DNA from 3 places in the Castellaniella ginsengisoli genome. Region 2 is predicted to be linked to each of the others. Evidence: predicted binding sites of a transcription regulator. Region 2 holds the regulator's gene; each other region holds the start of a gene.

Region 1 (2,265 bases), 730 kb from region 2:
TGGCGGCGCCAGCCCTCGGCCAGCGCCTGGCGCGACCCGGACACCCCGAACCGCCAGGTGCCGGCGCCGTCCATCGCATAGTCTCCGCCCAACCCCAGCACCGTCAGACCCCGCCCTCCCTGCAGCCGGGAAGCCAGGATCAAATCGCCGTCCGCCGCGTAACGCGTCGTGGCGTCGAATACGACCGGCCCGTACGCCAGGTCTCCTTCGACCGGCGCGCGACCGGCGGCCCCGTCCAGGGCGCCGGCCGCCACGGTGTAATCCCACGATCCGGCCGGCAGGCGCCCCCGAGGCGCGGCGCGCGACAGACCCACGCCCGCCAGGCGCACGGACCTCCCCCAGAGCGGCGCGCCCGACGCCATGCTGCCCAGCGTCACCCCATACCCGGCCGAACTGCGGTAGCGCCAGTTTCGCGCTCCCAGGGACCAGGTATCCAGGCCGGTGGAATCCAGAGGATCCAGACTGCCCGAAGCCCCCGCCGCCGGATCGTCGGCAGGGCCGAACCAGCGCAGGCCGATTCCGTCCGGCCGGTAGCCGTAGTCGTACACCGGCCTGTCGAGCATCAGCGAGTCGTAGCGAAGGCCGGCGCCGTCAACCGGCGAATCAGCCGCAGCGGCGGCCGGCACGTCGGACGGGATGTCTCGGGGCACATCCGGGACAGCGTAGCGCTGGGGAGCCAGATCGATGAGCGCCGGATCCGGATCGGCCATCGGCCCGGTATGGGCCGGCGCGGCGCCGGCCAGCAGGGCCGACACGGTCAGCAGCCGGACGATTCGATTCATGGGATGACGCACGGAACCATCGGGCCGCAACGGCCCGAATCATGAAACCCGGGAATGCCGCGGCCCCTGAAAACAGCGCCGCGAATTCCCCTAAAGCGGCCCAGGGTATCACGAGAAGGGAGGCCTTCGTCACCCTCGAAAGATTTCTGTATCGAAATTGAAACCCCGCTTGCCCACACCATATATTGTGTTTATCATTTTCAACCGCACTACATGTAGAAAACAAAGCACTCCCACCAAGGACATCCGGCCGTGATCAAGAACATCGTCAAGCGTGATGGACGCATCGAACCTTACATCCCCAGCAAGCTCAACGGCTGGGGTCGATGGGCCGCCGCCAACCTGGGGCAGAAAGTCGACTGGAGCAGCATTGTCCTGCAGGCCGTCAGCACCATGCCCGAGACGGTCTCGACCGCCGATCTGCAGGAAAAACTGATCCAGAACTGCCTGGACAAGGACACGTGGTCCTACTACCTGATGGCGGGCCGGCTCTACGCGTCCCACCTGCACAAGATCATCCATGGCTCCAGCATCCCCAGCGTCAAGGCGCTGCACGACCGGATGGTAGCCGACGGCGTGATGGTGCGCATGAACTACAGCGACGCCGAATACGCCGAGATCGAGTCCTTCATCGACCACGAGCAGGACTACGACACCCCCCATTTCTCGCTGCATTACATCCGCAAAAAGTACAGCCTGCAAAACCGCGTCACCCGCCAGGAATACGAAACGCAGCAGTTCGTCTACATGCGCATGGCCATGGCCCTGTCGGAAAACGAGCCCGCCGAGCGCCGGATCGACCTGGTGCGACGCTTCTACACCGAGTTCTCGGCCAAGCGGATTTCGGCTCCCACGCCCAACTACGTCAACCTGGGCACCAAGCTGCGCGGCTTCGCCTCGTGCTGCCTGTACGTGGTGGACGACAACGAGGCGTCCCTCGCCATCGGCGACCATATCGCCTACCGCATGACGGCCGCATCGGCCGGGATCGGCAGCCACCTGATCACCCGCAGCAAGGGCGATCCGGTACGCGGCGGCCTGATCCAGCACCAAGGCAAGCTGCCCTACCTGGCCTCCCTGGGCAAGGCGGTCCACGCCAACATGCAGGCCGGGCGCGGCGGCGCCTGCACCACCTACTACTCCGGTTTCGATCCCGAAGCCGAGGTCATCGCCTACCTGCGCAACCCGCGCAGCACCGAAGACCGCAAGAACCGCGACCTGCACTATGCGCTGGTCACCAACAAGCTCTTCGCCGAGAAGGTCGCCCGCAACGAAGAAGCCTTTTCCTTCAACGTGCGCACCGCGCCCGAGCTCACCCGGCTGTTCTTCGGCCCCGATTCGGCCGCCTTCAAGCGCGAATACGAACGCCTGGAGCGCGATCCGTCCTTCAAGAAGGAAACCTTCAAGCCGCGCGACCTGATCCTGACTTCGCTGAACGAGGCGCTGGAGACCGGCGTGGCCTACCTGGCCAACATCGACGAGA
Region 2 (2,265 bases):
TGGCGGGCGGCGTCTACCCCAATCCCGTGCCGCACGCCGATTTCGTCACCTCGACCACGCACAAGTCGCTGCGCGGTCCGCGCGGCGGCGTCATCATGATGAAGGCCGAATTCGAGAAAGCCGTCAATTCCGCCATCTTCCCGGGCATCCAGGGCGGGCCGCTGATGCACGTCATCGCCGCCAAGGCCGTGGCCTTCGGCGAAGCCCTGCAGCCCGAATTCAAGGCCTATGCCGCCCAGGTGGCCGCCAACGCCCGCGTGCTGGCCGACACCCTGGTCAAGCGCGGTCTGCGCATCGTGTCCGGCCGCACTGAAAGCCACGTGATGCTGGTGGATCTGCGCGCCAAGGGCATCACCGGCAAGGCGGCCGAGGCCGTCCTGGGCGAAGCGCATATCACCGTCAACAAGAACGCCATCCCGAACGACCCCGAAAAGCCCTTCGTGACCAGCGGCATCCGCCTGGGCACGCCGGCCATGACCACGCGCGGCTTCAAAGAGGCCGAGGCCGAGCTCACCGGCAATCTGATCGCCGACGTGCTCGATAATCCGAACGACGCCGACAACGTCGCCCGGGTGCGCGCGCGGGTCAACGAGCTGACCGCGCGCCTGCCGGTCTACCGCTAACCCAACCGGAACGGGCGCCTGAGGGCGCCCGCAGCGCAGATGAAGTGTCCGTTCTGCAGTTGTGCCGATACCCAGGTCGTGGATTCCCGGGTTTCCGAGGAAGGCGACACGATCCGCCGCCGCCGCCGCTGTACGGCCTGTGAGCGCCGCTTCACGACCTATGAGCGGGTGGACCTGATGATGCCCGCCATCGTCAAGCGCAACGGAACCCGGGTCGAATTCGATCCGGCCAAGCTGCATGGCAGCATGTCCCTGGCCCTGCGCAAGCGCCCCGTCAGCGCGACGGCGGTGGACGCCGCCGTCGCGCGCATCCAGGAGCGCCTGATGACCAGCGGCCAGCGCGAGGTGCCGTCCGACCGCGTCGGCGAACTGGTCATGTCGGAATTGCGCCAATTGGACCCGGTGGCCTATGTGCGCTTTGCGTCGGTCTATCGCAGCTTCGAGGATATTCGCGAGTTCGTCCAGGCCATCGACGAATTCCGCCGTGCGGACGATGCCGATGAAACCGTCTGATCCCCTTCTTTCGGCGTCGGGCCGCCTCAAGGCGGAAGGCGCCTCTTCCGTGAACGGCGCGGCGCAGGCGCAGTCCGGCGGCTCTTTCCCGTCCACCGAGGATCACCGCTGGATGCGGCGCGCCCTGACGGTCGCCGAGCAGTCCCTGTTCGTCAGCAATCCGAATCCGCGCGTCGGCTGTGTGCTGGTGCGCGGCGGCCGCTGGCTGGCCGAGGGATGCACGCAGCAGGTGGGCGGGCGTCATGCCGAGGCCCAGGCCCTGCATGAGGCCGCCCTCCAGGGCGTGGACGTGCGCGGCGCCACGGCCTTTGTCACGCTGGAACCCTGCAGCCACACAGGCCGCACGCCGCCGTGCGCCGACGCCTTGATTGCCGCCGGCATCGAGCGGGTCGTGGTCGGCCTGCGGGATCCCAACCCCAAGGTGGCCGGCCGCGGGATCGAACGGCTCAGGGCCGCCGGCATCCGCGTCGACGTCGGCCTGTTCGCAGAGGATGTGATGGCGCAGAATCCGGGCTTTTGCGCCCGGATGACGCGCGGCACCCCTTGGCTGTGGCTGAAGTCCGCCGCATCGTTCGACGGGCGCATGGCACTGCCAGACGGCCGTTCCCAGTGGATCACGGGGGATGCCGCCCGCGACGATGGGCACCGCTGGCGCGCCCGCGCCTGCATGGTGCTGACCGGCATCGGGACGATCCTGGCCGACGACCCCATGCTGGACGTGCGCGCGATCGAGACACCGCGCCAGCCGGTCCGCGCGGTGTTGGACACCCAGTTCGTGCTGGGCGAGCAGGCCCGGATCATCAACGGCGATCCGGTCTGGGTCTTCACGACGCGGCCCGACGCCGGCAAGGCCGCCCGCCTGTCTGCGCGCAACGTGCGCGTCATCGTGCTGCCCGCGGACAACCAGGGCGGCCTGTCCCTCGCGGCGCTGATGCGCTGGCTGGGCGAGCATGAGATCAACGAGGTCCACGTCGAGGCCGGCGCACGGCTGCAGGGCGCGCTGATCCAGGCCCGCCTGGTGGACGAATGGGTCGCCTACCTGGCGCCCAGCATTCTGGGCGACGGCCAGGGCCTGGCGGCCTTGCCGGCCCCTGTCGAAGCCCTGGACCAAGCCTATCGGTATGAGTTC
Region 3 (2,265 bases), 1.4 Mb from region 2:
AGACCGTATTTGGCGGTCATTTCGAACAGCAATTCGGCGTTGGGGCTGTGCCAGTCGAAGTCGGGCGTGATGTTGTAGGTGGGGATAGGAAAGGTAAAGGCGCGGCCGCGCGCGTCCCCGGCCATCATGACCTCGATGTAGGCGCGGTTGATCATGTCCATCTCGGCCTGCAGATCGCCATAGGCAAAGGGCATTTCTTCGCCGCCGATGACCGGCACCTGCGCGCGCAGGTCTTCCGGGCAGACCCAGTCGAAGGTCAGGTTGGTGAACGGCGTCTGGGTGCCCCAGCGCGACGGGACGTTCAGGTTGAAGATCAGTTCCTGGATGCACTGGCGGACGTCCGCGTAGGACAGGGCGTCCTTGCGGACGAAAGGCGCCATATAGGTGTCGAAGGAACTGAACGCCTGGGCGCCGGCCCACTCGTTTTGCAGCGTGCCCAGGAAATTGACGATCTGGCCCACGGCGCTGCCCATGTGGCGCGGGGGGCCGGACTCGATCTTGCCGGGCACGCCGTTCAGGCCTTCGGTCAGCAGGGTGCGCAGCGACCAGCCGGCGCAGTAGCCCGACAGCATGTCCAGATCGTGGATGTGCAGATCGCCCTGGCGGTGCGCCTGGCCGATGGTTTCGGGGTAGACGTGACTGAGCCAGTAATTGGCGATCATCTTGCCCGAGGTATTCAGGATCAGGCCGCCCAGCGAGTAGCCCTGGTTGGCGTTGGCGTTGACGCGCCAGTCCTGACGGCGCAGGTATTCGTCGATGGAGCGGATCACGTCCACGTGCGGAACGGGGCGCTCGGCCTGGGCTGCGGCGGCAGGCGGGTTCTGAGAGGCGTTCATCCTGAAATTTTCTCTATATGTTGTGTATCTAATAATCTTAGACACAATATATAGTGCCATCAAGCAAGAGAATGTTTTTTTTCGATAGCCTTGATCGGAGTCAAAAAAGCCTTGGCCTCAAGGCTGCAGACACTTTCTTGACGCAAGGTCCTGACACATATGAAGCGCTCCCGCGCTTGTTGGGCGACCGGAAAACCCGCTATCGTGAGGCATTCATGTGAAGTCCGGGAGAGACGGGAGATGATGCGCTGGTTCGGGTGGCTGCTGGCGGCGTGGTGCGGGGTCGTGCCGGCCTGGGGCATGGCGGCGGGCGTGGCGACCGTGCAGGCGGGGGAACGGACCTTGACGGTGTCTTTCGACGGGCCGGATGCACGGGTCGATGTCGACGGCATCGGCCAGGGCTATTTGCTGATGCGCGGCGACAAGCTGTATTCGGTGATGCGGGTCGGCGGCCAGCCGCTGGTCATGGATGGAAGCGCCATGGCCCGCTTGCTGGGGGGCGGCGCTCTCCGGGCGGCGCCGGATATGATCCGTTCGTTGAACCGGATCGAGCCGACAGGGGCTCGTGCAACAGTGGCCGGCCTCTCAGGCGCCGTCTATGCCGTGTCCTACCGGGACGAGCAGGGGAGTGATCATGCCGGGCAGGGGGTGCTGGGCAAACAGTTGGAAGTGCGGGAACTGACCCGGACTTTGGGCCGGATGGCTGTTTTGCTGCAGACGGCGGCCGGGCAGCCTGCGTCAGGGACGCATCAGGTGCTGGATGCACTGGAAGCGCAAGGCCTGGGCCTGCTGGCCTATGAAAAGAAATTCCGCGTGCAGCGGCTGGCATCCACGCCGCCCGCGCCGGGAAGCCTGGATCTGCCGGCGCAACCGGCGCAGTTGCCGGCCGGATTGGGATTGCTGCTGCAGGGGGCGCATCGTCCGTGAGCGGCGGCATGAATGTAAAAACCACCCGAGAGGGTGGTTTTTTTGCCGCATCTGGCGTGCCTCAGGGCACGATATGGAAATCGATGACGATTTCGCCGGGATTGCGGGCCAGGTACTCGAACTGGATGTTTTCGCCGAAGTGGTTCTTCAGTTGCTGCAGCAGCGGCAGGGGGTCGTGATCATTGCAGAAGCGCATGGTTTCGCCCGGCTGCAGCGCCGACAAGGCGCCGAAGATGGCGGCGTGCCGGAAACGCTTGGCGATGCCGCGCGCGTCGAGGGGGTAGGTGTTTTCAGCGAACATCGGGATAGCGTCGGAAGCCACGGTGCGTCATTCCTGGAGAGGTGTTGGGAGCTTCCGATTATAGGAACGCGCTGCGGGAAAACCCCCGGGAACCCTATGCTCAGCAAGGTTGTCGTGCAAGACGCCGGGCGTGCCGCGCCGGCCTCGAATCAGGCGCCGGGCGGCATGCCGGCCTTGTTCCGCCGGCGTTCTTCCCAGTCT

What was found. Region 2 encodes NrdR, which represses ribonucleotide reductase genes. Its sites were predicted from a motif close to CACNANATNTNGTG; they were not measured.
Region 1: ABRZ00_RS03320 (ribonucleoside-diphosphate reductase subunit alpha) is a predicted target of NrdR. The motif match lies at 959-972, and genes of this name have one in related genera.
Region 3: ABRZ00_RS00235 (ribonucleoside triphosphate reductase) is a predicted target of NrdR. The motif match lies at 879-892, and genes of this name have one in related genera.

Annotation. Positions count from the first base shown of each region.
Region 1 covers NZ_CP158257.1:700,569-702,833, forward strand. The annotation lists gene ABRZ00_RS03315 (hypothetical protein) at 1-782, opposite strand, end outside; gene ABRZ00_RS03320 (ribonucleoside-diphosphate reductase subunit alpha) at 1,035-2,265, shown strand, end outside.
Region 2 covers NZ_CP158257.1:1,434,828-1,437,092, forward strand. The annotation lists gene glyA (serine hydroxymethyltransferase) at 1-623, shown strand, start outside; gene nrdR (transcriptional regulator NrdR) at 663-1,136, shown strand; gene ribD (bifunctional diaminohydroxyphosphoribosylaminopyrimidine deaminase/5-amino-6-(5-phosphoribosylamino)uracil reductase RibD) at 1,123-2,265, shown strand, end outside.
Region 3 covers NZ_CP158257.1:61,134-63,398, reverse strand. The annotation lists gene ABRZ00_RS00235 (ribonucleoside triphosphate reductase) at 1-836, opposite strand, end outside; gene ABRZ00_RS00230 (hypothetical protein) at 1,077-1,763, shown strand; gene ABRZ00_RS00225 (DUF2249 domain-containing protein) at 1,825-2,064, opposite strand; gene ABRZ00_RS00220 (oxidoreductase-like domain-containing protein) at 2,214-2,265, opposite strand, start outside.